3 regions of the Tepidicaulis sp. genome follow, and region 1 is predicted to be linked to each of the others. Evidence: predicted binding sites of a transcription regulator. Region 1 holds the regulator's gene; each other region holds the start of a gene.
What was found. The regulator PhoB, encoded in region 1, activates phosphate uptake and scavenging genes when phosphate is short. The targets are predictions, from matches to a motif close to TGTCATNNANCTGTCAT.
Positions count from the first base shown of each region.

Region 2: the regulator PhoB is predicted to act here: its motif matches at 7,323-7,339, upstream of ACOQOT_RS09675 (PhoX family protein).
Region 3: the regulator PhoB is predicted to act here: its motif matches at 5,355-5,371, upstream of ACOQOT_RS16850 (OprO/OprP family phosphate-selective porin).

Region 1 covers NZ_OZ244942.1:525,337-535,239, forward strand. Annotated here, with positions in the region: gene pstA (phosphate ABC transporter permease PstA) at 1-1,007, shown strand, start outside; gene pstB (phosphate ABC transporter ATP-binding protein PstB) at 1,108-1,908, shown strand; gene phoU (phosphate signaling complex protein PhoU) at 1,945-2,676, shown strand; gene phoB (phosphate regulon transcriptional regulator PhoB) at 2,784-3,491, shown strand; gene ACOQOT_RS02450 (GcrA family cell cycle regulator) at 3,647-4,159, opposite strand; gene ACOQOT_RS02455 (ABC transporter permease) at 4,479-5,288, shown strand; gene ACOQOT_RS02460 (aspartate aminotransferase family protein) at 5,476-6,687, shown strand; gene argF (ornithine carbamoyltransferase) at 6,684-7,649, shown strand; gene ACOQOT_RS02470 (Hsp33 family molecular chaperone) at 7,675-8,640, shown strand; gene ACOQOT_RS02475 (hypothetical protein) at 8,637-9,230, shown strand; gene argE (acetylornithine deacetylase) at 9,239-9,903, opposite strand, start outside.
Region 2 covers NZ_OZ244942.1:2,016,247-2,026,149, reverse strand. Annotated here, with positions in the region: gene gstA (glutathione transferase GstA) at 16-633, opposite strand; gene ACOQOT_RS09710 (winged helix-turn-helix transcriptional regulator) at 792-1,136, shown strand; gene ACOQOT_RS09705 (DUF3126 family protein) at 1,441-1,659, shown strand; gene ACOQOT_RS09700 (hypothetical protein) at 1,673-2,401, opposite strand; gene ACOQOT_RS09695 (hypothetical protein) at 2,723-3,064, shown strand; gene ACOQOT_RS09690 (DUF6949 family protein) at 3,101-3,409, shown strand; gene ACOQOT_RS09685 (hypothetical protein) at 3,628-3,915, shown strand; gene ACOQOT_RS09680 (hypothetical protein) at 4,068-5,147, opposite strand; gene ACOQOT_RS09675 (PhoX family protein) at 5,260-7,263, opposite strand; gene ACOQOT_RS09670 (gamma carbonic anhydrase family protein) at 7,434-7,964, shown strand; gene ACOQOT_RS09665 (hypothetical protein) at 8,065-9,183, shown strand; gene ACOQOT_RS09660 (hypothetical protein) at 9,207-9,903, opposite strand, start outside.
Region 3 covers NZ_OZ244942.1:3,506,594-3,516,496, forward strand. Annotated here, with positions in the region: gene ACOQOT_RS16825 (metal-sensing transcriptional repressor) at 1-102, opposite strand, end outside; gene ACOQOT_RS16830 (DUF2244 domain-containing protein) at 212-715, shown strand; gene ACOQOT_RS16835 (2,3-bisphosphoglycerate-dependent phosphoglycerate mutase) at 725-1,357, opposite strand; gene dapB (4-hydroxy-tetrahydrodipicolinate reductase) at 1,415-2,224, opposite strand; gene ACOQOT_RS16845 (OprO/OprP family phosphate-selective porin) at 2,427-3,707, opposite strand; gene ACOQOT_RS16850 (OprO/OprP family phosphate-selective porin) at 3,946-5,274, opposite strand; gene dnaJ (molecular chaperone DnaJ) at 5,486-6,637, opposite strand; gene dnaK (molecular chaperone DnaK) at 6,700-8,616, opposite strand; gene ACOQOT_RS16865 (hypothetical protein) at 8,976-9,692, shown strand; gene ACOQOT_RS16870 (sensor histidine kinase) at 9,734-9,903, opposite strand, start outside.

The sequences.
Region 1 (9,903 bases):
GTTTTACCGCGCTCTTTCCGGAGGTAACGGCGGTGCGCGAGAAGCGTGCGCTTACCGATATTCTGACCTCGGCCGCTCCTTACATTCTGCGCGATGAGGTGGTGGACGATCCGGAGCTGATCGGCCAGACCATCGATTTCACGGTGCCTGTCTCCGACCCCTTCGATCAGTTCATGAAGGGCAATATCAAGCGCGAGACGCCGGAAGAAGATCGCCGCGTCACGAACCAGGAAATCGTCTGGGTGGACCAGCTTGTGGCCGAGGGGCGTCTCTCCAAACCGCTCAATATCGGTCTTCTGACGAATGCCGATAGCCGTTTCCCGGAAATGGCGGGTCTTGCCGGCGCAATCACGGGCTCTTTCTTCGCGCTGCTCGTCTGTTTCCTGATTTCCTTCCCGACCGGCATTGCCGCGGCGGTCTATCTGGAAGAATTCGCGCCGAAGAACAAGTTCACCGATCTCATCGAGGTGAATATCAACAACCTCGCCGCCGTGCCCTCCGTGGTCTTCGGTCTTCTCGGCCTTGCGGTTTTCCTCGGCACGTTCGGCCTGCCGCGCTCCGCCCCGCTTGTCGGCGGTATGACGCTGGCGCTGATGACGCTGCCCACCATCATCATCACGACGCGCGCCTCGCTGAAAGCCGTGCCGCCTTCCATCCGCGAGGCCGCGCTCGGCATCGGCGCCTCCAAGCACCAGGTGATGATGCATCATGTGGTGCCGCTTGCCATGCCCGGCATTTTGACCGGCACGATCATCGGCCTTGCGCAGGCGCTCGGCGAAACCGCGCCGCTGCTGCTGATCGGCATGAATGCCTTTATCACCTCGCCGCCCGGCGGCATTCTCGATCCTTCGACCGCGCTGCCCACGCAGATTTTCATCTGGGCGGACAGCCCGGAGCGCGGGTTCGTTTCGCGCACCTCGGCGGCCATTCTCGTGCTGCTCGGGTTCCTGGTCGCGATGAACGCCATTGCCATTTATCTGCGCCGCCGCTTCGAGCGCCGTTGGTAGGAACGGAGAAACCGGAATGAAAACCGCCCAGAATACCGCCCAAAATACCGCGCAGCATACCGCTCAGGCTGAAAGCCAGACCGCAACGAACGGGGCAACCATGACGCCAGCCGAAACCGCATCGCCGCAAGTAGCGGAATTGCATCCCATCAAAATGACCGCCCGCGACGTCAGTGTCTTTTACGGAGCAAAGCAGGCGCTTTTCGGCGTCGATCTGACGATCCGGGACAATGCCGTCACCGCGCTGATCGGCCCTTCGGGCTGCGGCAAGTCGACGTTCCTGCGCTGTCTCAACCGCATGAACGACGTGATCGACAATTGCCGGGTTGAAGGGGAAATCAGGCTCGGCGATACGAATATTTACGGCGCCAATATCGACCCTGTGCTGCTGCGCGCGCGCGTCGGCATGGTCTTCCAGAAACCCAATCCCTTCCCGAAATCCATTTACGAGAATATCGCCTATGGTCCGCGCATTCACGGCATGGCCGAGCGGCGCGCGGAGATGGATGAAATCGTCGAGACGAGCCTGCGCAAGGCCGCGCTCTGGGACGAGGTGAAGGACCGCTTGCAGGAGCCGGGCACCGGCCTTTCCGGCGGCCAGCAGCAGCGCCTTTGCATCGCCCGGGCGATTGCGGTGAACCCGGAAGTCATTCTGATGGACGAGCCTTGCTCGGCGCTCGACCCGATCGCCACGGCGCGCGTGGAAGAGCTGATCGACGAGCTGAGAGAAAACTATACCATCGTCATCGTCACGCACTCCATGCAGCAGGCAGCCCGCGTCTCCCAGCGCACGGCGTTCTTTCACCTCGGCAATCTGGTGGAAGAAGACGAGACGGATCAGATCTTCACCAATCCGCGCGACAAGCGCACCCAGGATTACATCACCGGCCGGTTCGGCTAAGCAAACGTTCAAGCGGCCCGGCGCAAGGAGGCAGGTGTGAGAGAGCAGGAACATATCGTCAAATCCTTCGAGGAAGAGCTCGAAGCGATTTCAACGCTGATCGCGCAAATGGGCGGCATGGCCGAAGCGCAACTCGCTGCGGCGATCGACTGCGTGACGCGCCGCGATATCGCGCTGGCCGAGCGCACGGTGCTCGAAGACCGGCGCATCGACGAGATGGAACACGATATCGAAGATCAGACCGTGCGCCTTATCGCGCGGCGCCAGCCCATGGCGCTCGATCTGCGCGAGGCGATTTCGGCGATCAAGATTTCCGCCGATCTGGAGCGGATCGGGGATCTGGCCAAAAACATCGCCAAGCGCTCGATTATCGTGATCGGCGATTATGAAACGCCGGCCCGCCTGATGCAGGGCCTGGCGCGGATGGGCAAGCTCGCGCAAGGCCAGCTCAAGGCAGTGCTTGATGCCTATGCCGGGCGCAATGCGGAAGAAGCGCTGCATGTCTGGCGCTCGGATGCGGAAATCGACGAGATGTACAATTCCATCTTCCGCGAGCTGCTCACCTATATGATGGAAGACCCGCGCACCATCGGTGCCTGCACCCATCTTCTCTTCATTGCCAAGAACATCGAACGGATCGGCGATCACGCGACCAATGTCGCCGAGACGGTCTCTTATCTCGTTACCGGGGAAATGCTGGTGGATGAGCGCCCGAAAAGCGACCAGACCACCACAACCGCTATTTCCGCTTTGAGGGACACGCAGTAACCTCGGGAAGGACGCATGTCATGCAACTTGAAACGAACTGGACGCACGCCGCCCCCCGCACGGTCGATATTCATGCAGCCAGTGATTCACGGCCGAAACGCACGCCCATGAAACCAACAGTGTTGATTGTCGAAGACGAAGAAGCGCTCTCCACTCTCCTGCGCTACAACCTTGAAAAAGAAGGTTATGACGTGGCCGTGGCCATGGACGGCGAGGAAGCGGAAATCCAGGTACGCGAGCATCTGCCTGATCTCGTGCTCTTGGACTGGATGCTGCCGGGTGTTTCCGGCATCGAGCTGTGCCGGCGCTTGCGCGGGCGGCCCGAAAGCCGGAACCTGCCCATCGTCATGATTACGGCGCGCGGCGAGGAAGCGGACCGGATCCGCGGTCTCGATACCGGCGCGGACGATTACATCACCAAGCCTTTCTCGACGAGCGAGCTTTTGGCGCGCATCCGCGCCGTCATGCGCCGTATCCGCCCGGCGCTGGCAGAAGATATCGTCACTTTCGGAGATATCGTGATCGACCGCGCCGCGCACCGGGTGCGCCGCGCCGACCGCGAGGTGCATCTGGGGCCGACGGAATACCGCCTTCTCGAGCATCTCATGCAGCATCCGGGCCGCGTCTTCTCCCGCGCCCAGCTTCTCGACACGGTCTGGGGCTCGGACGTTTATGTGGAAGCGCGCACGGTGGATGTGCATATCGGCCGGCTGCGCAAGGCGCTGAATGCCAAGGGCGAGCACGATCCGATCCGCACCGTGCGGGCGGCAGGCTATGCGCTCGACGAGCAGGTGCCTGGCGCTTCGGGCGAGTGACCTGTCCCCGGAATTTCAGGAAAACGAACCCCTAAAATAAAAGCCGGCCCACCTCCCCCTCGAGGTATCGGGCCGGCTTTTTCCCCTGCGCGCCTCTTGCCTTTGCAGATTACGCCTGAACAAAGGCAGGTGGGCGCACCGCCAAGAAACGGGGCTTAGACGGCGAAGTCGCGCCGCCGGTCGTTGCGTTTGCGGGCCTGTACGGGCTGGTAGGCCAGCCGCGCGTGCTCGGCGCAATAGGGCATGCCGGGTGCCGAACGGTCGCCGCAGAAATGGAAGCTTTCCTCGCCCGGATCGCCGATCGGCCATTTGCAGGTGTGCTCGGTCAAGGAGAGGACGGTCGCCCCGTCGCCGATGGCCACATCCGTCAGGCGGCGCTGCGGGGCGGGCGCGGGCAGCGGCTTTTCCTTGGCAAGCGCGGCGCTTTCCCGGGCCTCGCTCGCCTGGGCGGGCTGCGGCCGGGCTGTCGCGGGCGCTGCGGCAGCGGCGGGCTGCTGGCGGGCCCGGCTCGGCCGGTTGGAAGTGGCGCGGCCGGAAAGGCCCAGCCGGTGGACCTTGCCGATCACCGCATTACGCGTGACGCCGCCCAGCTGCTTGGCAATCTGGCTGGCGCTCAGGCCTTCGGCCCACAATTTCTTGAGAGTTTCGACCCTGTCTTCCGTCCACATGCCTATTATCCCTCGTCTGCGGGCGCGCGCCTGCGTGCCCCAGGTTTCCCCGAGATTCCCGGCGTCATGCCCGGTACGCGCTGCTGACGCCGCCACTACATATCGTGTTGCGATTGGGTTAACACTACAAGATAGGGGCAGGTTCCCGCAAGGCGCGCATGCCTGCAAAGCCGCCTTATCCACAAAAAATCGCGCTTAGCGAACGCAAAACCACAAAATATGGGCTTGAGTGCCCGATTTATCCCCAGTTTGACGCGAGTGTGCATTGCCAAATCGCCTGCGAGTGACTATTTGGGGTCGCAACGGGAAGGCAGGGCAGATGAGTTTTCAGGAATATCCCCCGCAGGGAACGCGCCGCTTCGGGGCCATCAACTGGCTCGGCATGTGGACGCTTTACGTGAAAGAAGTGCGCCGCTTCATCAAGGTCATTACCCAGACCGTGGCCGCGCCCGTTATCACGACCCTGCTGTTTCTGGCGATTTTCTCGCTGGCGCTCGGCCGGCTGCGCCCGGACGTGCAGGGCGTGCCCTTTGCCGAGTTCATTGCGCCCGGTCTCATCATGATGACCATGCTGCAAAACGCCTTCGCTAATACCTCTTCCTCGCTGCTGATCTCCAAGGTACAGGGCAATATCGTCGATATTCTGATGCCGCCCCTTTCCGCGGGCGAGCTGAATGTCGGCATCGCCATGGCCGGCGTCACGCGCGGTGTCATGGTCGGCATCGTGACCGCGCTCGGCATGATCGCTTTTGTCGATATTTCCATCGCCCATCTTTGGGCGGTGGTCTATTTCGCCATTGCCGCCTCGCTCATGCTCTCGCTGCTCGGCATGCTGGGCGGCATCTGGTCGGAAAAGTTCGACCATTTGCAGGCGGTGACGAACTTCATCATCACGCCGCTCGCCTTCCTGTCGGGCACGTTCTACTCGATCCGCCAATTGCCGGATTTCGCCCAGGAAGCGGTGATGTACAACCCCTTCTTCTATCTGATCGACGGTTTCCGCTACGGCATGACGGGCCATGCGGACGGCTCGGTGGCGGTGGGCGTCGCTTTCACGCTGGGGCTGAATGTCGTTCTCTGGATCGTCACGGACTATGTGCTGCGACGAGGATACCGTCTCAAAGCCTGAGCAAGGCTCGGGTTTTTGAGGCGGGGACCTCTCAAGGCACGAGTAAGTGGTTGAGATGAAAGAGAAAATACCTGCTCACCCGATCCAAGAACGATTGACAGAACAGGACTTCTCCAACATACTCTAGCGCTTCTCGGACGCCGCCAGGAAAGGCGGCTTTTTCTATTCTGTTCGGGAGCATCGGGAAATGATTACGCCAGTCCTGCCAACTTATGCGCGGGTAAATATCGAGTTCGAGAAGGGCGAAGGGCCCTATCTCTTTACGCCTGAAGGGGAAAGATATCTGGACTTCGGTTCGGGCATCGCCGTGAACCTTCTGGGCCACGCGCATCCGCGCCTTGTCGCCGCGCTTGGCGAGCAGGCGGGCAAGCTCTGGCATACTTCCAACCTTTACCGCGTGCCGGGCCAGGAAAAACTGGCGGAGCGGCTTGTGGCGGCAACTTTCGCCGACAGCGTCTTCTTCACCAATTCCGGCGCCGAGGCGATGGAATGCGCGATCAAAATGGCGCGTAAATACCATTCGGCGAGCGGTCATCCCGAGCGCTATGAGGTCATCACCTTCGAAGGCGCCTTTCATGGCCGCACGCTCGCGACCATCGCGGCAGGCGGGCAGAAAAAGCATCTGGAAGGCTTCGGACCCAAGGTCGAAGGCTTTCCGCAAGTACCGCATGGCGACATGGACGCGCTAAAAGCGGCGATCGGTGAGAAGACAGCCGGTGTGCTGCTGGAGCCCGTGCAAGGGGAAGGCGGTATCCGTCCCTTCACGAATGAGCAGCTGCGCGCCATCCGCAAGATTTGCGATGAGGCGGGCATCCTTTTGATTTTCGACGAGGTGCAGACCGGCATGGGCCGCACGGGCTGGCTTTTTGCCCATGAGCCTTCCGGCGTTACGCCCGACATTATGGGTGTGGCGAAAGGCATTGGCGGCGGCTTTCCGCTCGGCGCGTGCCTTGCCACGGAAGAAGCGGCCAAGGGCATGATCGCGGGCAGCCACGGCTCGACCTATGGCGGCAATCCGCTTGCCATGGCCGTCGGCAATGCCGTGCTCGATGTGGTGCTGGAGGAGGGCTTTCTGGAAAAAGTCCGCCAGACCGGCATCAAGCTGAAACAGAAACTTGCCATGCTGGCCGACGAGCATCCCGCCATCATCGAAGGGGTGCGCGGAGAAGGACTGCTGCTCGGCCTGAAATGCAAAGTGCCGAACGGCGATCTCATCGGCGCGCTTTACGGCGAACATCTTTTGACGGTCGGCGCGGGCGACAATGTCGTGCGCGTCATTCCCCCCCTCATCGTCACCGATGCCGAGATCGACGAAGCGATCGGCGCCATCGACCGGGCCTGCGCCAAACTGGAGGCGGCAGGCGCAGGTGACACAGACAAAAAGGAGGGCGTGGCATGAGCAGTGCGCCCGTTATCGACATGCCGGTAAAAGACACGGCGAGACATTTTCTCGATCTGGATGCCATCGACAAGAAAACCCTGCGCCGGATACTGGACGCCGCCCATGCGCGCAAACGCAAGCGCAAGGGCCTCTCGCACGGCGCGCGCGATGCGGATGCGCCGCTCGATGGTAAGATGCTGGCGATGATTTTCGAAAAACCGTCGACACGTACCCGCGTCTCCTTCGATGTGGCCATGCGCCAGCTCGGCGGGGAAAGCATGCTGCTCAACGGCAATGACATGCAGCTCGGCCGGGGCGAGACGATTGCCGATACCGCCCGCGTGCTCTCGCGCTATGTGGATGCGATCATGATCCGCACCCATGCCCATGAGATGCTGGAAGAGCTGGCCGAATGCGCGAGCGTGCCGGTGATCAACGGGCTGACCGATCATTCCCACCCCTGCCAGCTTATGGCCGATGTCATGACCTTCGAGGAGCATAAAGGCCCCATCGCCGGGCATGTTGTGGCCTGGTCCGGGGACGGCAACAATGTCGCAACGACCTGGGTGCAGGCGGCGGTGCAGTTCGATTTCGAATTGCGCGTGGCCTGCCCGCCCGAGCTCGACATTCCCGAACATGTGATCGACTGGGCGCGCAAGGCCGGCGGCAAGGTGAGCGTGACGCGCGATCCTTTCGCGGCGGCGGACGGCGCGGACTGCGTCGTCACCGATACCTGGGTTTCCATGGGCGACGATGAAGCGACCGCCGAGCGCCGCCACAATTTGCTGGCCCCTTATCAGGTCAATGAAAGACTGATGGCGGCTGCGGCCAAAGATGCGCTTTTCATGCATTGCCTGCCCGCGCACCGCGGCGAGGAGGCTAGCGAAGGGGTGATCGACGGGCCGCAATCGGTGGTGTTCGATGTGGCCGAGAACCGGCTTCATGCGCAAAAGGGCGTGCTTGCCTGGTGCCTCGCTTAAATCTCAACTAAGGACGAGAGTTTACGTGTCCTATATCGGTGACGATCTTATCACGCCCTTCCAGATCGAAGGCATGAGCGTGCGCGGGCGTGTCGCGCGCCTCGGCCCGCTCGTCAATGAAGTGCTGACCCGCCATAACTACAAAGAGCCGGTGTCTGTGCTTCTTGGCGAGGCACTGACGCTCGCTGCACTTCTCGGCAGCGCGCTGAAATTCAACGGACGTTTGACCTTGCAGACGAAGGGGGACGGGCCTGTCTCCATGCTGGTTGCCGATTATGAAGCGCCGGGCAAGCTGCGCGGCTATGCCCATACGGATGAAGAGGCGCTCGAGACGGCGATTGCGGAGGGGCGCCTGACAAGCGCGGATCTGGTGGGCAGCGGCTATCTTGCCATGACCATCGACCAGGGTCCGGACATGGAGCGGTATCAGGGCATTGTCGAGCTCGACCCGCGCGGGCTTGCCGAATGCGCGCATGCCTATTTCGCCCAGTCCGAACAGATCGCCACCTCGATCCGCCTTGCCGTGGCCCCGCTTTTCGACAGGGATGCGGAAGGCCATGGCCAGACCGAATGGCGGGCCGGGGCCATCATGATCCAGCATCTGGCCCGCGACGGCGGCCTGACCGGCCATAAGGAAGACGAGGAAACCGAGCAGCCGCTGACCCAGGAAGAAAAAGACTGGGAACACGCCGCCGTGCTGCTCGACACGGTCGAAGATCACGAATTGCTGGACCCGCAAGTCACTCCCGACCGGTTGCTCTTCCGGCTTTATCACGAAGATGGGGTCAGGGTTTATCCGCCCCATGAAGTGGCCTTCGGGTGCCGCTGCTCGGCCGAGCGCATGGAAGAGGTGCTCAAGCGCTTCGACGATGCCGATATCGACGAAATGACCGTGGATGGGGCGATCGAAACGCGTTGCGAGTTCTGCGCGCAGGTTTATCATTTCGATCCGGAAGCGCTGAAAAAAGCGGGGAAGGAAAAAGCGGAATGACTTTCTGCCGGAAAGCTGCAATCGGGATCTTCATGGGCGCGGGCATCGCCCTTGCCGGCTGCACCAGCGCGCCGCCACCGGCGAGCCCCGTGGACATAACCTATCAGCACCGCACACCCATTACCTTGAACGTCGCTGCCATCGATGTGGTGGACCGTTCAGGTTCGGGCTCCGGCGCAAACCGGCTCGAACAATTGCACCGGCAAAACCCGGCAAGCCTTGCGCGGCGCTGGGCCGAGGAACGCCTGCGCGCCGGCGGTACGGGCGGCCAGGCGACGCTGATCATCGATGAGGCTTCCGTGCGCGAGGAGCATCTGGAAGTGACGGCGGGCTTTACCGATCTTTTCAAGGATGAAGTGGACACGCGTCTTCATGCGGTGCTTGCCGCGCGGCTTGAATATCAATTGCCGGGGCAGGGTTCCGGCGCGGTGGATGTGAAGGTCGACGCGCGCCGGGAAGTGCTGGAAAGCGCCTCGCTCAATGAGCGCGATATGGCCTATTTCCAGCTCATGGAGCGCGTGGCAAGCGAGCTCGACAACAGGCTGACGCCGGATGTCGAGCAAACCTTCGCGCCCATTATCCTGCGTTAGGCTTTGCCTCAGCTTGCCAGATGCGCTGCGAGCCGCGTGAAGAAGCGCTCGCAGGCGGCGACTTGCGCAAGCTCGATGAATTCATCCGTCTTATGTGCCTGCTGAATGCTGCCCGGCCCGCAAATGACGGTGGGAATATCCGCCATCTGGAAGAGCCCAGCTTCCGTGCCGTAGGAGACCGCCTCGGTCTCGTTGCGTTCGGCAAGCTGCAGCACCAGCGCCTCGCCCGGTGCGCCTTCTTGCGGTTTGAGCGGCGGCACGAAATTGCGCGCCTTCGTTTCGATGGAGGCGCCGGGAAAGACGGCGCGCATGCGCGGCAGGAGTTTTTCTTCGGCAAACGCTGCAAGGCGGGCCGGAATTTCCTCCGGATCCTGATCAGGTAGCGCGCGGAACTCCCAGCGGAAATCGCAGTGACGCGGAATGATATTGACCGCCGTGCCGCCATTGACCGTGCCGATCTGCATGCTCGTATAAGGCGGATCGAAGCGGCCCGAAGCATCGCCCTTGGCCTGCATTTCTTCCCCGATCCGGGCAAGAAAGCCGATCAGCTCGGCGGCATAGACGATGGCGTTGACGCCTTTGTCCATGGCGCTTGAATGCGCCTCGAGGCCCGTCACCACCGTGTGGAAGGCATGGATGCTTTTATGCGCGTTCACGACTTTCATGTCCGAGG
Region 2 (9,903 bases), 1.5 Mb from region 1:
CCGCTCGGTTCTTGCTCAAGCGGCAAGAAGGCCTTCCGCCTTCAGCGCTTCCTGCACGGCGGGCAGTGCCGAAACGTGGCTCATATAGCCTGCGATATGCGGCCATTTGCCGAGGTCGAGACCGATGAAGTTGCTCCAATTGGTCACGACGAAGAAATAGCTGTCGGCCACGGTGAAGGTGCCGCCCGTCAGATAGGCGCGGCCATCGCTCAGCACCGTCTCGAAATAATTCAGCTTCTTTTCGATATTGGCGAGCGCGGCGGGCTTGGCGTCATCGGAAATCGGCGCCGCGCCGAAGAAGGGGCCGTAAGCCTTGTGAAGTTCGGAGGCCACATAGTTCAGGTGTTCTTGAACGCGCAGCCGCTCCAGCGTGCCGGGCTGTGGGGCAAGGCCGCTTTCCGGCTTCTGATCGCCGATGAACTGCAGAACGGCGGGAGCTTCGGTCAGCACTTCGCCGCCCGCGATTTCCAGCGCCGGGACATACCCTTTCGGTGTTACGGCGAGATAATCCGCGCCGCTTTCCGTGGTTTTTTTCTGGGTGTCCACTTTTTCCAGGGTGAAGTCGAGCCCTGCCATTCGCAGAGCGATATGGGGGGCGAGCGAACAAGCGCCGGGTTTGTAGTAGAGCTTCATCTTGTGTCCCTTGCATTGGGGTGGCTGATGCGCTCCTAGCTAGGCAGTAGGCTTTCTGTTGTAAATGTACTATCCTTTGGAAACTTGCAGAATTGAGTTTCCATCCGGTAACCCGTCTGCGGCGATCTCTTTGTCCGGCAACCCGGTGGAAACGCGCCATGCCCTTGAAAATCCGCAAAAACAAAAGCCCTCAGCCGCCGGAGGCCTGTCCGCTTACGGAATGTATGTCGATCATTGGCGGTGCCTGGACGGTGAATGTGATCTGGAGCCTGCGCGCTGGCCCGCGCCGGTTCAGCGAGCTTAGGCTCGATATTCCCCCTGTCTCGCCGAAAGTGCTCACCACCAGGCTGCGCGAGCTTGAAACGCGCGGCGTCGTGCGGCGCGACGTGAAGCCGACTTCGCCTCCTTCCGTCGAATATGAACTGACGGAACTCGGCGCCGAGCTTGTGCCGGCGATCGAGGCGATTGTCGATGTCGGCCACAAGCTGAAGCAGAGGGCGTGAAGCGATTCGTTCTTAGGTATCGCCCGCGCCGCTTGTGTGCTGCGCATTGTGCAAAGGCGCGGCGGGCGGGAGTAAAAATGCTCAAGCAAAGGTGGGGAGAGCAGGTTTCTGCGCCGTTCTATGCTCACGCCTCGGTGATGAGCTGCAACGGGTGGTTGTTCCGGCTGCGTCAATATGGTCTTCTTTGGCGCCGGTTAATGCTGCCGCTCCCAAAGGTTGCATCGGCAGCGCAGGCTCGTTAGAACCTGCGCCTTGCCTTTGAATGGCAGGTGTTTCCATTTGTTTCAGTGAGTTGGGGATCGTTTTGGACAAGCAAGAAGTTAAGCGTCTCGAAAAATACCTGCGCGATACATTCCGGCTGGATACGATCCATGTGTCGGCTCGCCCGCAGAAATCCGATTCTGTGGAAGTGCATATCGGCGATGAATTTATCGGCGTAATCTTTCGCGACGAAGACGAAGGCGAAGTTTCCTACGCCTTCCAGATGGCGATCCTCGACATCGATCTGCCGGAAAATATCTAAATCCGCGCCCGCCTTAAGAAGCGGAAGCTGCTTTGCCGGGTTTTTCGGAAAAGCTGTCCACCAGCGCCTGGATGTTTCTGTCGATCGCCGCCCAGTTTTTCAGCCGCGTGCGCTTATACCGGTATGTCAGCACGAGCCCGTTCGGCAGCACTTTCGTGCGTGAGCAGGACGGGCTGAAAATCACCGGTGTTTCGCGGAAGCAGAGCAGGAGCAGCATTTCTCCATGATCATCCGTGGCGAGGAAAAGGTCCTGGTCGCGGTAGCCCGAGCCTTCGGCAAAGGCGTAGTGCTCCAGCCCGTTCATCACTTCGTCGGGCTCTTCCCCTGAAAAATAGCGGCTATAGACAGCGGCAAAGCGCTGGTCTTCAGGCAGCGTCATGTCGCCGGCTTTCAGGCTGAACAGGACGACGCGGGAATTCGGGCTGTTATCCTCGAAAAGCGCGCGCTCTTCCGGGCTGAAGGGCGTGAGGTCCGGCAGGAGGGCGTGAAGGGCGAGCTCTTCCTGCTCGCCGCCGCGCTGGGCCGGGTAACGGGTAAAATTCGAGGGCACATAGAGCGTCTTGCCGCCCACCGTCACTTCGGCGATTTCCTCGCTTGCCGTCGCCTTGGGGCTGAGGCCCAGGATCTCGTTCGCCGAGGGGCCGAAGTAATAATAGAGAAAGACGGCCGAGAGGCCGAGAATGGCCAGGGCCACAATAGCGGGAATGAGCCAGGCAGGGCGTTCCTTTACGGCTGCATCCATTTGACCACTCGCTTCCTTGTCCTCGTCCGGCCATTGCCGGGCGTTTCGGTTTGCCCCAGGCGGGCGCATCTTAGCGGCCCCTTGGGGGGACTTGAAGGGAGGCAGGCGTTTCCTTTTGAGACAGATCGGCCTCGCCATCCCGGTTTTGCGCACAGAACGGCACAGAACCGCCGGTTCGCGCCTTGGCGCGCGGGGGCTGCCCTATGCCGGGCTTTTCCTATAACTGCCTGATTTTTCTTAATTTTTCGTCGCCAGACATGCCCTAGCGGCAAAAACCGCTATTGGGCTGCGCTCTGGTACGGGGCTTGCGCAAGCGGGGGCATGGTTACGTTCGTTCTCAAAGTGATGATGTTGCTGGGTTACGTCGCTTATGCCGGCGGTCCCACGGATGCCGTTTTGGTCTGGTCTGGCGCCAGCGCGGCCCCCGTCAGCCCCTGCATCACGGAACCTGCGCGCTGTGCCATGGCCAAGGCAGAAGTCCTGCCGCTCGACGGTCATGTTCCGGCCCCGCCTGGCGCCGATCTGGCGTTCCTGGAGGAGGGCAATGCGCTGCGCCCGGCCCTGGCCGACGAGTTTGCGGTCAAGGATCAGGGTCAAGACCGGGATCTGGCCCAAGGCGGCCCGCTCTTTGAGAACGGCATTGAAGATGAGGCAAAGCCGTAAGGCGCTGGCCGCGGGGCGGCCATGGGAGCAGGGATTATGCACGAGTTGATGGTTTTCTTTTTGACGCTGATCACGGGATATGTGGCTGCCGGTTTGACGGGCAGCTTCTACCGCCTGGTAACGAACAAGCCCGCCAGCTTTCAGATGTGGCAGGAAACGACCGCCGGACTGGTCATGGGCGTCTGCACGCTGGTCTTTGCCGGGCCGACGGTCATTCTGCGCAATGCGGTGCGCGCCCAGGTGATCGAAAACCGCCCGCCTTTCTGGCTCCTTCTGAGCACGCTCATCGCCTCGTTCTGGAGCTTCCTTGTCGGGATCTTCATTCTCTCCCTGGTGCTCGCTTAAGAAATAAGGCCGGGGCGGGGCTGTTTTCCCCTGCGTCCGCCCCTATATAGCTCCTATATAGGTTAAGGAGCATGGCGGTATTCGCAAGCCTTTGGTAAACATACCGAATTTCGCTACTTGACTATTTGTCAGTTAGTTCCTATCTATAACCTGTGCGGCGCAGCAAAGATGCTGCATTGCGATACATTGCACCGCAAAACAAAGATAGGACGCCCCCCATGCGCTCGACACTTTGGAATATCGTTTCGGTTACCGCGATCGTGCTGATTGCGGCCGGTTTTGAATTCGGCCTTCTGGCTGCCCGCGACGCTTTCTTCGGCGCCTTTGCCGTGCTCGCGGTCTATACCGGCTACCAGCTCATGGCTTTCGAGAACCAGCCGCTTGGCAATGCCATTGCCGCGCTTTTCACGAAGCCGGAAGGCAGCGCGAAGACCGGGTATCTTTCCTTCGTGGCGTCTGCCGCGCTGGGCACGGTCATTGTCGTTCAGACGCTGACCTATCTCTAATCGAAGGTTTTCGCTTCTTCTGAAGCGTGGCCAGTAGTGGGGACAGCTCCCGGTATCCGCCGGTGGAGCCCTCTGAAAAGAGGTGGTCCCGAACTGACAAAAGCCCGCAGCATTTTCGTGCTGCGGGCTTTTCGTTTTAAGTGGGTTTGCCGTCAGGCTTCGCGGGTGTAAACGCGCCGGCGTCTCAGGCGGCGCACGCCGCGCCGCATTCCCATACCGCCGAGCCAGGTGGCGATGCCGGCCACGATGGCCCAGGCCCAGGAGAGCAGCCAGAGCACGAAGTTCGCCAAAGTCTTGAAGGCGCGCAGGCTTGTCTTGCCCGTCAGCTCTATAATGCCGCGTGTCTTCGGCCCGAGTGTTTTGCTCATGCGGGTGATGCGTGCAAGGTCGCCGCTGTTTTCCACATAGCGCATCAGGCGGATGGTTTCGGCAGGTCCCGCGGCGCGCTGCAGCGCGCCGACATCGCTGACAACCGGCGTCAGTTTGGCGAAGGAAACATTGTCCGCATAATCGCCCACCGCGCGGCGCGTGGCGGAAAGATCGCCAAGGCTCGTCGTTTGCAGCGTTTCCTTCAACTTCTTGAAATTGACGGCTTCGGAAAGGAGCTGGCGCAGCTCGCTGGCAAAGCTGGCGGTGAGTGTGCCGGCTTTTTTGGCGACTTTGAGAAGCGAAAGGCCGGCCTGCGTCGGCAAAGCCGCGCCGCCGGAGCCGACCGTTGCCGCTGTCGCCGCAACACCCGCCACGGAAAGGCCGAGCACCAGTGTGGAATAGTCTTCGCCGCGCACCATTTTTTCGCCTTCCCCGGCAATGTCGCGTACATCACCGATGACCGTGAGGTCCGAGGTGAGCGCGCCCATGAAGCTTGCCGTGTCGCTGCCGCGCCCATAGACGAAGCCTTCGAAGAAAGAGCCGCCGGTGCGCCGGATATTGTTCGTTAGCGAATTGGCGTCGTCGAGTGCCGCGCGTGTTTCATCCGAAAGGGGAATGGAAGCGTAATCTGCGATTTCCGCATAAAGCTGCGCATCCGCGTAATCGTCTTCTTCAAGCGCTTTGGCAATGCGTGCCTCAAGCTCCTCAGGGCTCACTTTGGCCCGGAGTTCCGCCTGAATGAGTGGGCCCGCCGGAATCCAATCTTCCTCGACATAAGGATCGAGCCAGCCTTGCTGATAGGCAAAGAAGAATGCCGCCGGCAAGCCGATGAAAAGCAGAACAACCGTATTGAAGAGCCGCATGGAACCCCCGTTTCCCTTTGGCCAGGCGCAAATGCCGATGGGCACGCGCAAGCAGGCATATAGAGTGCTTGAGCGTTCCGTTTGATGCAACCGGCATGGTTAATGCGCGAAGCTAGCCCACCTTGCCGCCGCCTTTGCGGGTGATCACGACAACAGAGGGGCGGGGCGGCATGGCCGGGTCGAAATCCGGCCAGCGCGTTGCCGGGTCAGTATAAGTCGAGGGGCGGCCATGGGCAGCGTAGTCCTCCGCGCCGTCGGCACCCGGATGCTGCACGGCAAGGAAAAGCGCTTCGCCGTCTGCGGTAAAGCGCGGCCCGCACATTTCAGCGCCCACGGGTACGCGGAAGAACATGCGTCCGAGCCCGCGCGTCTCGCCCTCCGTGCCGAGCGCCCAAAGCCCGTCGGCGGTGCCGGATACTTCCGGCCAGTCCTTGCCTTGGTCGGTCGCCACCCAGAGACGGCCTTGCGGATCGATTTCGAGATTGTCGGGGCAAGCGAACCAGCCATTGGCGCTGGTCTTTTTATTGAAGGCGGCGCCCGTTTCGGGCTTGGCCGGATTCCCCGCTTTCACCAGCAAGTCCCACCTGAATTTTTGCGCGCCGTGATTGCCGTCTTCCGGCGTGATTTCGACGATCTGGCCCCAGATATTGTTGGCGCGCGGATTAACGGCGTCGGTCGCGTCTTCTCCGCGTTTAGAATTGTTGGTGAGCGCGGCATAGACGCGGCCCGTCTTCGGATTGGGCTGAACGTCTTCGGGCCGGTCGAGCGGTGTTGCGCCCAGAATGTCGGCGGCGCGGCGCGTTTCGATCAAGACGTCCGCCTGGCTTTCAAACCCGTTTGCAGCATCGAGGCCGTTCTTACCGAAAACAAGCGGCAGCCATTCGCCGCTGCCGTCTTCCGCGAAGCGGGCGGCGTAAAGCGTACCTTCGCTCAGTATTTTCATGTTCGCCAACCTGTTGCTGGGATCGACTTTGGCGGCACTGATGAATTTATAGAGATATTCGAAGCGCTGATCGTCGCCCGAGTAGATGACGACGCGGCCATCTTTCGCGAGAATGGTTTCGCAGCCTTCATGTTTGAAGCGGCCAAGGGCGGTGTGTTTAACCGGCGTGGAAGCAGGATCGTAAGGATCGACTTCGACGACCCAGCCGAAGCGGTTCGCCTCGTTCGGCTCCTTGTTGATGTCGAAACGCTCATCGGCAATGAACCAGGGATAAAACCCGCCGGGTATGCCGACGCGTTCGTAATTGCGTTTTTCGGGATGGCTGTCCAAATCGCCTGCGAAATAGCCGTGAAAGTTTTCTTCCGCCATTAGATAGGTGCCCCAGGGCGTCATGCCGCCGGCGCAATTGTTGAATGTGCCGATGACTTTGCGTCCGCTCGGATCGGCGGAGGTCTGCAGGCGCGGATGGCCTGCGGTAGGGCCGTCCAGCGCCATCTCTGTTTCAAGCGCGCTGATGCGGCGGTTGAAAGGGCTGTCCGTAACGGGCGCCCATTTGCGGTCCGTCTTTTTCACTTCGACAATGGTGCCGCCATGGGCTGCCATGGAGATGCGCGCCATGTCCGGCGTATAGGCAAGGCGCGGGTCGGCAGCTTCGCTGAGCGCGCGGTGCATCAGCGGATCGTTCGTGAATTCGTGATTGACGCAAAGCAGCGCATGCGGGCTCTGTGCATCACCGAAGGGCAGTGGGGTGAGGCCCAGAAAGTCGTTATTGTAGCCGAACTGTTTGAGTTGCGTGGCCGCGCTCTGACTTTCCGGATCGAAAGGCGGGGAATCGGCAAAGAGCGGGTCGCCCCAGCGCAAAAGAATATCCGCGTCATGGCCGGGCGCGACGTGATGGGTTTCATCGACGCCGTGGGCGATCTCGTCGAAATCGAAGCCGGGAATGCCCGTTTCTTCTTTCTCGCTGCAGGCGGCAAGCGCGCCTGAGACGCCGAGCGCCAGCACCGCGCTCGACGTGCCTTGCAGGAAAGACCGGCGGCTGAAGCGTGCGGCGGCAATATCGCGAAAGGCGCGCGCCATGGGGCGCGGAACGGGCCGGTCCTCACTGCGTTTATATTTTTCCAAGGCAAGAAAGTTTTTGTCGCTGGCGCGGGTGCGGGAAGTGTCGCTCATGGCCTCGGTTCTGCCTCTCAAATCTGACGGGTGCGTTTCTTCCATCCTATTGCGCGCAGACGGCAAATCCATGACAGATTTATCTTTTCCGTGGCATAGTCCGGCCAGCAAGAAGAACCGGCAACGGCAAAAGCACGGCGCGCTCCGCGCGGCGTTTCAAGGAGGTATTCATGACGATTTACAAGCTGGGGGACGTCACCCCCATCCTGCCCGGAGAGGGGCAGTATTGGGTTGCGCCCGATGCGCAGATGATGGGCAATATCGAATTGAAACATCAGGCCAGCGTCTGGTTCGGCGCGGTGCTGCGCGGGGATAATGAGCGCATCACCATCGGCGAGAATTCCAACGTGCAGGATGCTTCCGTGCTGCACACGGATATGGGCTATCCGCTGACGCTCGGCAAGAACGTCACGATCGGCCATAAAGTGATGCTGCATGGCTGCACGATCGGCGACAATTCGCTGATCGGCATCGGCTCGATCATTTTGAATGGCGCGAAGATCGGGAAGAACTGCCTGATCGGCGCGAACTCGCTGATCACTGAGAATAAGGAAATTCCGGACAATTCCGTCGTCATGGGCTCGCCCGGCAAGATCGTGCGGCAATTGTCGGAGGAAGAAGGCGGCGCACTGAAACTTTCCGCCGATCATTATGTGGAAAACTGGAAGCGCTATGCGGCGGGGCTGAAGCCGGTCGGCTGACCGGTTAACCGGTTTTTCCATCGTCCGGCATATGATGGGCGGTGGAAGCGGACCGGCCTTGTTGTGCCGGCCTGAAAGTGACGAGTTGGGGAGTGGGGACGTGCGAGCTTGTGGCCGTGATTTCGCCTGGCGGGGGCGCTGGGGGCGGATTCTGACCTGTCTCATTCTCCCGTTTTTGGCGTTGATTTCCGCCGAAGCCGAGGCGCGTTCCTTTAGCGGTAGCTATACGGGCCTGGCCGAGGCCGAAGGCTACCGGCTCACGGTGACGGAAGCCGAAGCGCGCATTGCAGGCCAATTGCGCCCGCCCGGCCAATCGGCTTTCGCATTGAACGGGCATCGAACCGGCGCCGCCGCGCAGGGGCTTTTGAAGCGCGGCGCGGAGACTTTCTATTTTCATATGGAAGAGCGCCCGCTCGGGCTGCAGTTTCTGCTCATTCCCGCAGGCCCTGAGGGTGAACCCGATATTGCCGAAGCTACCGAGATGTCGTTCCTGAAAGAGGGGCTGCGTCTGCCGGAGGCGCCGGAGGAAAAACCGGAAGAAGAAAAAGTACCGGCGCCCGTCACCTCCCGGCCCTTGCCGGGAGACATTCTTGGGTTTCTGGAAGCCTTCCGCCGTCTTGAGCCGAAGGAACTCGCGCAAGTCTATGGCGGTCTTTCGGGGAGTGAGCGTGATCTCGTGCAGCTTTTCGATCATGTGGCCGCCGAGCTTTTGTGGCGCATCTGCTCTGGAGCGCCGCCGCATGACACATTCTCCGCGCGCCAACTCGAAACGCTCCTGGAGCGCCAGCAGATCGGCTGCGAAGACTATCTTGTCCTGGTAGGCAAGGTGCGCGATGCGGGGCTGATCGACGAATTCGTGCGCAAGGTCAATTTCCAGCTCGATATCTTGCGGGAGACGGTACGCTGCGACAGGGGTGAGGAGGCGGGCCCGCGCTGCATCGATATTGGCGCCATGCGCGCGCCGCTGATTGCCCGCTGGCGGCCTGCGAAATCCATCATGGAGCGCCTTGCAGGCGATGCGGTCCCGGTGCGCAGCGAGGGAGGAGAGCCGGTTGCTGCGCCGTCTGTTGTCCTGCCGCAGGAAAACCCGGCCCGTGAGGCGGAAGAAGACGCCGCGCTACTGCCACTGGCCCGGCCCGGCGCGGAAGCAGCGGTGACGGCACCTGCACCGCTGCCGCTAACGGCGGGCGGGCTCAGGCTGCCATTGGCGCGCCCTTGAGGTTGCTGCAAAAATAAAAGAGATCAGGTCGGCTTGCGCCAGACGCGGCGGACTTTCGCGTCCATCTCCGGCCCGAAATTGAACCAGGCGATCCGGTCCGAGGTGGCATCGGAAATGAAGAGCTGGTCGGAGCGGCCGATATGCTGGCTGAGTTGATTGAGCAGGCCCGGCGCGGAGGTTTTGGCGCTCAGCACCCAGGCGTTGCTTGCAATCTTCATGGCGGGCCCGGCGGACATCAGCGCCCGTTCAAGCTCGGGGCCATGGTGGGATTTGATCTCGGCAATGATAACGAAGTTATTCGACTCGGGCCGTTTGCGCCGGTCGATCTGACCTTTAGCGGGGCCATAAGCGGGGCGGTCATCGCCGGTATCGGCAGCTCTGCGGTTCGCGCGCCGGTCGGGCTGCGTGCTTGCCTGAAGGCCTGTCTCCGCCTCCGGCTGCGCGGGCGCGCCGCCGAAGTGAACCGCAAAGGCGCTCACATCCTTGGCGAATTTCCATTCTTCGCTGCCTGCAGGCGCGATGACGCTTTGCGCGACGATCCGGCCTTCGCCGATATATTTTTCCATCGCCTCATGCGCATAAGGCCCATAGATCTGGTCGCCATATTTCAGTGTCCAGAAGGTCTTCGCCTCGCGTGCCGGTTGCGGCTGCGCGTCTGCAGCGGCGGCGGGCGTGCCGGTTTCGCCAGCAGTCTCCGGCCGGGCATCGCCAGCGGGCGCG
Region 3 (9,903 bases), 600 kb from region 1:
GAGCCCGTCCCGGCCTTCCTCGACCATGCGGATGACGCTGGCAAGGTGGCCCTGCGCGCGCTTCAGCCGTTTCAGGATGTCCGGGTTATTGGCGTGGCTCATGGGCTTGTCATATCCCCCCGGGGGGGATGAGTCAAATCCCGGCTTCGCTGTTCCCCGGCGGGGCTTGCCGGGCACGGAGACCAGGCCTATTTTCAAGCCCATGCAGCCCATGGAAGATCAGGCGCCGCTCCGCCCCCCGCTTTATTTCGATGCCGTGCTCACCCCGCACCGCTCGCTTTCGCCGCGCGGCTTTCTGGTCATGATGGGCCTGGTGGGGAGCGTCAGTTTCATTTCCGGCATGGCGTTTTTGATGATGGGGGCCTGGCCGGTCTTCGGGTTTTTCGGGCTGGATGCGGCGCTCATCTATTTTGCCTTCCGCCTGAATTACCGCGCCGCCCGCGCTTATGAGACGGTGCAGATTTCGGGGGGCGAGGTCAGGGTGCGCAAGGTCGATGCGCGCGGCAATGTCACGGCCTGGAGCGCGCCGCCCTATTGGGCCCGTGTCGATCTGCATGAAGAAGAAGAGGCGGAGGAAAACACCCGCCTCTCGCTGATCTCCCATGGCCGCGCCGTGGTGGTGGGCGCTTTCCTTGCGCCTTTTGAGCGCAAGGAGCTCGGCGAGGCGATCCGCCAAGGTCTTGGCGATGCGCGCCGCGCCAGCAATCCTCTTTAGAGAATTCTCTTACGAATAATCCCGCTCGATCAGGATTTTCTTGGAAATCACTTCGCCCGTATCGCTGAGCTCATAAACGATGGGCGCACCCGTTGCGATATTGAGCGCGATCACCTCGTCCTGGTTCAGCTTGTCGAGCTGCATAACGAGCGAGCGCAGCGAATTGCCATGGGCGGCGACGAGCACGCGCTCGCCTTTCAAGACGCGCGGCAGGATTTCCTTTTCGAAATAGGGCAGCACGCGCGCCGCCGTATCTTTCAGGCTTTCGCCGCCGGGCGGGGGAATGTCATAGGAGCGGCGCCAGATATGCACTTGCTCCTCGCCCCATTTTTCCCGCGCATCGTCCTTGTTGAGCCCGGAAAGATCGCCGTAGTCGCGCTCGTTGAGCGCCTGGTCGCGGATGATGGGCAGGTCTTCCTGGCCGAGCTCGGCAAGAATGAGATCATTCGTATGCTGAGCGCGGGTAAGCACGGACGTATAGGAGACATCGAATGTGTAGCCCGCCTCTTTCAGCGCGCGGCCCGCGGCTTTGGCTTCCTCGATGCCTTTTTCCGTCAGGTCCGGATCGCGCCAGCCGGTGAAAAGGTTTTTCTCGTTCCAATCGCTCTGCCCATGGCGGACCAGCACCAGCAAATTACCCACATTCCACTCCGTTTTATCAAACCGCCCGGATGGCTAAAGCTAAGCCGGGCTCATCCTTCAAAGCTCTTTGAGGCCCAAAACATCGGCCATGCCGAAAAGGCCGGGGCCTTTGCCCTGGCCCCATTTGGCCGCCGCCACCGCGCCGCGCGCGAAAATCGCCCGGTCCTCGGCCACATGGGAGAGCACGAGGCGTTCTTTTTCGCCCGCGAAAATTGCCGAGTGTTCACCCACCACCGAGCCGCCGCGCAGCGTGGCAAAGCCGATATCGCCTTTCTTGCGCGCGCCCTTTTGCGAATGCCGGTCGAGATCGCTGACTTCTTTAAGGTCGGCGCCGCGCCCCTTCGCCGCCGCATTGCCGAGCAAAAGCGCGGTGCCGGACGGCGCATCGACCTTGTGCTTATGGTGCATTTCCAGAATTTCGATGTCCCAGTCCGCATCGAGAATGGCGGCCACCTGGCGCACCAGCGAGCTCAGCAGGTTGACCCCGAGGCTCATATTGCCTTCCTTGATGATCGTCGCGTGGCGCGCGGCAGCGGCGATCTTCGCGTTGTCCTCCTCGGAAAAGCCGGTCGTGCCGATGACATGGACGATCCGCGCCTGGGCGGCCAGTGCGGCATGTTCGCAGCTTGCCTCGGGCACCGTGAAGTCGATCACCGCATCCGCATCCTTGAAAACGGCCAAGGGGTCGGCGGAAACCTCGATGCCGAGCGGCTCGGGGCGCCCAGCAAGAAGGCCCAGATCCGCGCCGATATGCGGCGAGCCCTCAGGCTCCGTGCCGCCGGAAAGGGTGCAGCCTTCGGTTTCCAGCACCTGCGCCAGCAATTGCCGGCCCATACGCCCGCCCGCCCCTGCAATCGCAATCTTGATCTCGCTCATGGGAATACCCCGGATATCTCACGTCGCGCCCCAAAAAGGCGCCCGGGCGGTATATCAGGGGAAGGGGAAGGCGTAAATCCGCTAAGGGGCAGCCTCGGGCCAAGGCCGCCCCAAAGAAAAAGCCGCCATACCTTACGGCATGGCGGCTGATCCTGATTTGGGTCCGGGCGGGGAAGCCCCCTGCCCGCCCCTCTTAGAAGTCGAGCTGGATACGCGAAACCACAGCGTCGATATCTTCATCCGTTCCGGCGGCGACCCGGTCCACTTCGGCATGAACGTAGTTCAGCATCAGGCGGACATTCGGGTTGAAGTAATAGTTGGCGCCGAGCGTGTAGTTGTCTTCCTCGCCATTCGTGGCGGCGGCGCTGGCCTCCGACAGATCGACGGTGGAATAGCGGGCGGCAAGCTCGATGGCGTTCTCCGCCTTCACGCGGCCGAAGGTGCCCTTCTTGGCGTTATAAGGACGCGACTCGCCCGTCACGAACCAGCTGGCGAAGACATAGCCGCCTTCCAGGTCCGCATCGCCGAGACCGGCGGTGCGCTCGACCGTCGTCCAGTGATATTCGCCCTGCAGCGAGAAGGGGCCGAAGACCACGGCGGCTTCCGGGCCGACCTGGATCATCTTGTCCACATTGTTGACGGCGCCGGTATTGATGATGCCGCGGCCATCGTTGAACTCGGGACGCAGGTTGAAGCGCACCGTGTCGTTTTCAACGCCGCGGTAGCTGCCGGCAACACCTAGATGCACGGCGCGGGTCGCTTCGGCGATCGGCGCGTAATGCGTGCGGCCCGTCACGGCCCAGTCGGTCGTCTGGTTGTTGATGCCGCCATTATTGATGCCATCGGTGAAGAAGCCGGCGGCCACGCCCCAATTGTCACCGCCCGTATTGGCGCTGATGCCGATATTGCGGCTCGGCGCGAAAACGTTCGGCAGCGCGCGTTCGATAAAGGTGATGTAGTTGGAGCCGGTCAGTTCTTCGAGCGAATAAGGTTCTTTGTGGTTACCCACGGTCACCGACACGCCGCCCACATCCGTGGCGATATAAGCGTCTTTGATACGGACCTGATCGTTCTCGAGGCCGACCTGGAGTTTATATTTCCAGTCGCCCGCGACCTTGCCCGACACATCCCACCAGAAGCGGCGGATCTCGGCGCCATTGCCGATCTGCGTCACATCGTCATCGACGATCGTCGCATCCAGATGCATACGGCCGCCAAAGCGGATCGACCAATTGCCGTCACGGCTGGAAATCTGGAGTTTCTTGGAATCGAATTTCGGCAGATCGGAAAGATCGGCCGTGCGGGTTTCGAGTTCCTGCAGCCGCGCGTCGCGTTCCACGACCAGGCTTTTGAGTTCGCGCAGCTCGTTTTCGAGCGCATCGATGCGCGAGTTGACGTCATAGCCGGCAAAGGCCGGGCTTGCGAGCATGCTTGCAAGGCCAAGGCCCGCCAGCACAGCGTTCGTTTTCTTCATCTGTCCCATCCCTCGTTTCGGCTTGATGCCGGGAATGTGACAGTTTTGTAACGGGGCGGGTTAAGACCGGCTTAAATCCTCCGTGACCGGAGGACATTTATTTTATGAAGTGAACAACGGTCGTTTCAAAAGTAAGGGCTCGTTAATTTCTGGGCCCAAAGCGCTAGTCATTACTCAATAAAAAACCGCCCGGTCCGAAGACCGGGCGGCAAAGCGACTGACTGCGAGGGGTCGCTTCTTAGAAGTCCACAGCGAGGCGAGCGCCGAGGGAGTGGGCTTCTTCGTCCTGCGTTGCGCCGGTGGGGTGATCCACATCGGCATAGACGTAGTTGACGATGGCGCGGACATTCGGGTTGAAGTAGTGGTTCAAGCCGAGCGTGTAGTCCGTCTGCTCGCCGCGGTCGGCGGCAACCAGGCCATTGTCTTCCAGGTCGAGGTAAGACACACGGGCGAGAATTTCCCAGGCGCCTTCCGTTTTCAGACGGTCGAATTTGCCCGAGCCCGCCTTATAGGTGGAGGCGCGGGATTCGCCGGTCAGGAAGTAGCTCAGGTACACATAGCCGCCATGCAGGTCGATGTCGGAGTTGCCGTTGGTGCGGCCGACCTGCGTCCAGGCATATTCAGCCTGTGCGGAGAAGGGGCCTGCCACGAAGGCGACTTCCGGGTTGATCGACCAGGTGTCGTCCACATTGGCGATCGTGCCGGTGTCCACCAGGCGGTCGGCATTGTGAATGCCGGGACGCTGACGGAAACGGGCCGTGCCGTCCTGATCGCTCAGGTAGTAGCTCGAAAGGCCGAGGTGAAGGAGCGAGCCGCCCTTCTTGTCGAACATCGGCGCAACCGTGGCGCGGGCCACGATGCCGTTGTCTTCTTCGAAGCCATCGTCCGAACCGTCGACGAGATCGCCGGCAAACATGTAAGCAACGCTGACGCCGTAATTGTCGCCGCCGAAGCTCACGCCGCCGCCGAGGTTTTTGCCCGGCGCGAAGACGTTGTTGTTGCCGCGTTCCAGGAACGAGATGAAGCGCGAAGAGGTCTGCTCTTCGAGGCTGTACGGCATTTTGAACTTACCGACGGTGATTTCCGCCGGATCCCAGCCCACGTAAGAGATGTAGGCTTCTTCCAGATCAACGGAATCGCTCGGCGCATCGAAGCCGGCTTCGATCTTATATTCGAAATCGCCGCCGAGCTTGCCCTTCAGGCCGAAACGGGTGCGGCGCAGTTCAACGCCGGCGCCGATGTCATGGCCGTTCTGCAGGTCGTCCTGGTCCGCGATCGACGCGTCGATCTGAATGCGGCCGAAGAGTTCCATCGAGTATTTGCCGTCAGCCGACGTGATCTTCAGCTTCTTGCCGTCGAATTTCGGGAAGTTTTCGATGCCCGTGGTTTTGGCTTCCAGAGCTTCGATTTTCGCATCGCGCGCGTCGACCTGCGACTTGAGTGCGCGAAGTTCGTTTTCAAGTGCATCGATACGCGCGTTCACGTCGTATCCAGCAAAGGAGGCACCGGCGGTGCCAAGAGAAAGCGCAGCAAACGCAACGCCCCCCAGCAGAGCTTTCTTAAACATATCTATCTCCTCGTAAGGCGGAAATTGCCCCGGTCGAGAGGAGGTGTAGGCATCCTGTGTGACGGCGGGCTAACAATCGTGTGACAGCAAGATGACAAGCCCACACTGTTGCCTCAGAAACACATAAAATTTTCCGGGGGAGGAGCTGTAATGAAAGCCGTCCGGAGAAACCGGACGATAGGCAAAGAAAAAGGGCCGCTTGAGGCGGCCCTTAATTGTTTTGCAGTCCGTCGAGGAAGCCTTTGACCTTGGCAAAGAAGCCGGAACTTTCCGGGCTCGTGTCCTCGCTCGAGGCCTCTTGGAATTCTTTGAGCAATTCCTTTTGCCGCTTGGAGAGGTTCATCGGCGTTTCGACGCCCACCTGAATATAAAGATCGCCGAACTGGCGCGCGTGCAGCACCGGCATCCCTTTGCCGCGCAGGCGGAACTGTTTACCGGCCTGGGTGCCTTCGGGGATTTTTACCTTCACCTTGGTGCCTGCAAGCGTCGGCACTTCGATTTCTCCGCCAAGCGCCGCCGTCGTCAGCGAGAGCGGCACATGGCAGAAGAGGTCCGCCCCGTCGCGCTGAAAGAGCTTATGCGGCTGCAGCGAGAGGAAGATGTAAAGATCGCCCGCCGGTCCGCCATGGAGCCCGGCCTCGCCTTCCCCGGCAAGGCGGATACGCGTGCCGTCTTCCACCCCGGCGGGAATATTGACCGCCAGCGTGCGCTCGTTCTGCACCCGGCCCGCCCCGCCGCAATCGGCGCAAGGGTCCTGAATGATCTGGCCGCGGCCATGACATTGCGGGCAGGTGCGCTCGATGGTGAAGAAGCCTTGCTGCGCGCGCACCTTGCCCACGCCCTGACAGGCCGGACAGGTGACGGGGCTGGAGCCTGGCTTGGCGCCCGAGCCCGAGCAGGTCTCGCAGGCCACTTGCGTGGGCACGCGGATTTGCGCCTTCTTGCCCTCGTAAGCTTCCTCGAGCGTGATTTCCATATTGTAGCGCAGGTCCGCGCCGCGCGCCCGGCCGCCATCGCCGCGCCGTCCCCGGCGCCCGCCCATGAACTCGCCGAAGAGATCGTCGAAAATATCCGACATAGAGGACGAGAAATCCGGACCGAAGCCGGGGCCGCCCCGGAAACCGCCGCCCATGCCGTTTTCAAAAGCGGCATGGCCATACTGGTCGTAGGCGGCGCGCTGCTGTTCGTCTTTCAGCACGTCATAAGCTTCGTTCAGCTCCTTGAACTTGTGCTCGGCTTCCGCGTCGCCCGGATTGCGGTCGGGGTGATATTTCTTGGCGAGATTGCGATAGGCTTTTTTCAGCTCATCCGCATTGGCGGACCGCTCGACACCCAGGACTTCGTAATAGTCGCGTTTGGACATTTCATTCACCCGTCAGAAAGGGCGCGCGGGACGGTTGCCCGCCCCGCGCCGCGTCCCCTCCTTTAGGAGGCGTCCTTTTTGTTTTCGTCGTCGACTTCTTCGAAATCGGCATCGACGACGTCATCGCCCTGAGCTTCCTCGGAGCTGTTGTCGCCTTCCGCGCCTTCTTCCGCCTGGCTGGCGGCATAAAGCGCTTCGCCGAGTTTCATGGAAGCCTGCGTCAGCGCCTCGAGCTTGGCGCGAACTTCGTCCATGTCCGTGCCTTCGAGCGCGGTTTTCAGTTCGCCGAGCGCGTCCTGAACCGGGCCCTTCACGTCATCGGAGAGTTTGTCGGCATTGTCCTCGAGGGTTTTTTCCGTGGCATGCACCAGCCCTTCGGCCTGGTTGCGCAGTTCCACTTCCTCGCGCCGCTTCTTGTCTTCGTCGGCATGGGCTTCGGCGTCTTTGACCATCTGTTCGATGTCATCGTCCGAAAGACCGCCGGAGGCCTGGATGCGGATCGACTGTTCCTTGCCGGTCGCCTTGTCTTTGGCGCCGACGGAAACGATGCCGTTGGCGTCGATATCGAAGGTCACCTCGATCTGCGGCACACCGCGCGGGGCCGCCGGAATGCCGACGAGATCGAACTGGCCGAGCAGCTTGTTGTCGGCGGCCATTTCACGTTCGCCCTGGAAGACGCGGATCGTCACGGCCGACTGATTGTCTTCGGCGGTGGAGAAGACCTGGCTCTTCTTCGTCGGGATGGTCGTGTTGCGCTCGATGAGGCGGGTGAAGACACCGCCCAGCGTTTCGATGCCGAGCGAGAGCGGCGTGACGTCGAGCAGCAGCACGTCCTTCACATCGCCCTGCAGCACACCGGCCTGAATGGCCGCGCCCATGGCGACTACTTCGTCCGGGTTCACGCCTTTATGCGGGTCCTTGCCGAAGAAGGTTTTCACCGCTTCGTGCACTTTGGGCATGCGCGTCATGCCGCCCACCATCACCACTTCGTCGATATCGCCGGCGCTCAGGCCCGCATCCGCGAGCGCTTTCTTGCAGGGCTCGATGGTGCGTTTGACGAGGTCTTCGACCAGCGCTTCGAGTTTCGCGCGGGTCAGTTTCATCGTCAGGTGTTTCGGGCCCGACTGGTCGGCGGTGATGAAGGGCAGGTTCACTTCCGTCTGCGTGGCGGAGGAAAGTTCGATCTTGGCTTTTTCCGCCGCTTCCTTCAGGCGCTGCAGCGCCAGCTTGTCGGAGCGCAGATCGATGCCGTTCTCTTTTTTGAATTCGTCGGCAAGATAATCGATGATGCGCATGTCGAAGTCTTCCCCGCCGAGGAACGTGTCCCCGTTGGTGGATTTCACTTCGAAGACGCCGTCGCCGATTTCCAGAACCGAAATGTCGAACGTGCCGCCGCCAAGGTCGTAAACGGCGATCGTCTTGCCGTCTTTCTTGTCGAGGCCGTAAGCAAGGGCGGCTGCGGTCGGCTCGTTAATGATGCGCAAGACTTCAAGGCCCGCGATCTTACCAGCGTCTTTCGTTGCCTGGCGCTGGGCGTCGTTGAAGTAAGCGGGAACGGTGATGACGGCCTGCGTCACTTTTTCGCCGAGCGAGGCTTCGGCGGTCTCTTTCATCTTCTGAAGAATGAAAGCGGAAACTTCCTGCGGCGAATATTTCTCGCCGCGCGCTTCCACCCACGCATCGCCATTGTCGGCTTTGACGATGGCGTAAGGCACCATGTCCTTGTCTTTTTTCGTGGTGGGATCGTCATAGGAGCGGCCGATCAGGCGCTTGATTGCGAAAAGTGTGGCTTCGGGGTTCGTCACCGCCTGGCGTTTCGCCGGCTGGCCGACAAGCCGCTCGCCATCTTCGGTAAAGGCGACCATCGACGGGGTCGTGCGGACGCCTTCGGAATTTTCAATAACCTTGGGCTGCGTACCTTCCATGACCGCGACACACGAATTCGTCGTGCCAAGGTCGATGCCGATAACTTTTCCCATATCTTTCCTCATTGTTTGCGGCAGACCGCCTGGGCCTTCATAGCACCCATGCCGGTCCCCTAAATGGATTTGGAAACGGTTTCAACCGGTTAGGGCGTATATATGGAGGCCAACCGGGCCCCGCAAGGCTCTCGGGCCACAGGTGAGACAATTTAATCACATTGCCGCCTTCCCCCGCCCTTTCCCGGGCAATTCGCAGAGGCCCGATCGAGGAGAGTGAGCGGCTTGGGGCCCCTCATACCTTAAAAGCGCGGGGGCGTTAACGGGCTTTTGGGGTAAATATCCGATTAATCTTTCGGCGTTAGCCTGACCGGCAGATAAATGGGGATGAGCGGCGAAAGACGCGGAGATTTTAAGATATGGCGATTTCCGGACTTGGCGGCGGATCGGTCTTTACGAGACTGGCGCAAAGCGCGCCGGGGCTGAAAGGCAGCGCCCTGCTTTCCAATATCACCAGCGTGACCATCGGCGCCCAGGCGGCCGGCCAGAACGAGCTGATCGTTTCGGGCATCGAAAAGCAGATCCAGCGCCTTCAGGGCTTCAACCCGAATATTTCCGAGCCGCAGTCCCGCCGCCTGGCCGAGGCGCGGGCCGAGATCCAGCAGATCGAGCGGAACCAGAGCCCGGCGGGCCTTTCAGAGCGGCTCGAAAAGCGCCGCATCCAGCTTTTCGAGGAATCCTACAAGATCCTCGGTAAGCGCTATGTGGACATCGATTCCAACCCGAAGCTGAAGGCAATCCAGGACAAGATCGACAAGCTTCTGGAACCGCCGCTGCGCGGGGAAAAACAGGCGCGGCTGGAACGTTTGCGCAAGCTGGAGCAGAACTATCAGCGCCAGTTCTTCCGCAATCCCAAAAACGAGTCGAACATTCGCCAGTTGACGAATACGACGCGGCAGATCGCTTCGCTCGTGCCGCCGCGCCTTTTCAACGAGCTCTCGCCCGCCGAGCGGCGCGAGTATGATGCGCTGGCCAAACAGGGCAACGACATTGCCGGGACGGAAGTGTTCCTCTCCTCCCAGACGCAGATCAAGATCGAGAGCCTGCAGCGCACGATCGGCCGCTTCACCGGCTGACGGTTTTCTCTTTTAGGATGGATAAACAAGCGGCCATCCGGTCACACGTGCCGGATGCGCCCGCCTTGCCGGGTTTCCTGCGCTTCCGCCTGCGGGCTTTTTAGCGGCAGGAGAAGGCGCACGCGCGTGCCTTTGCCCGGCGCGCTTTCAAGGCTCAAATGCCCGCCCATTAGTTCCGTCAGCGAGCGGCAGATGGAAAGCCCGAGCCCGG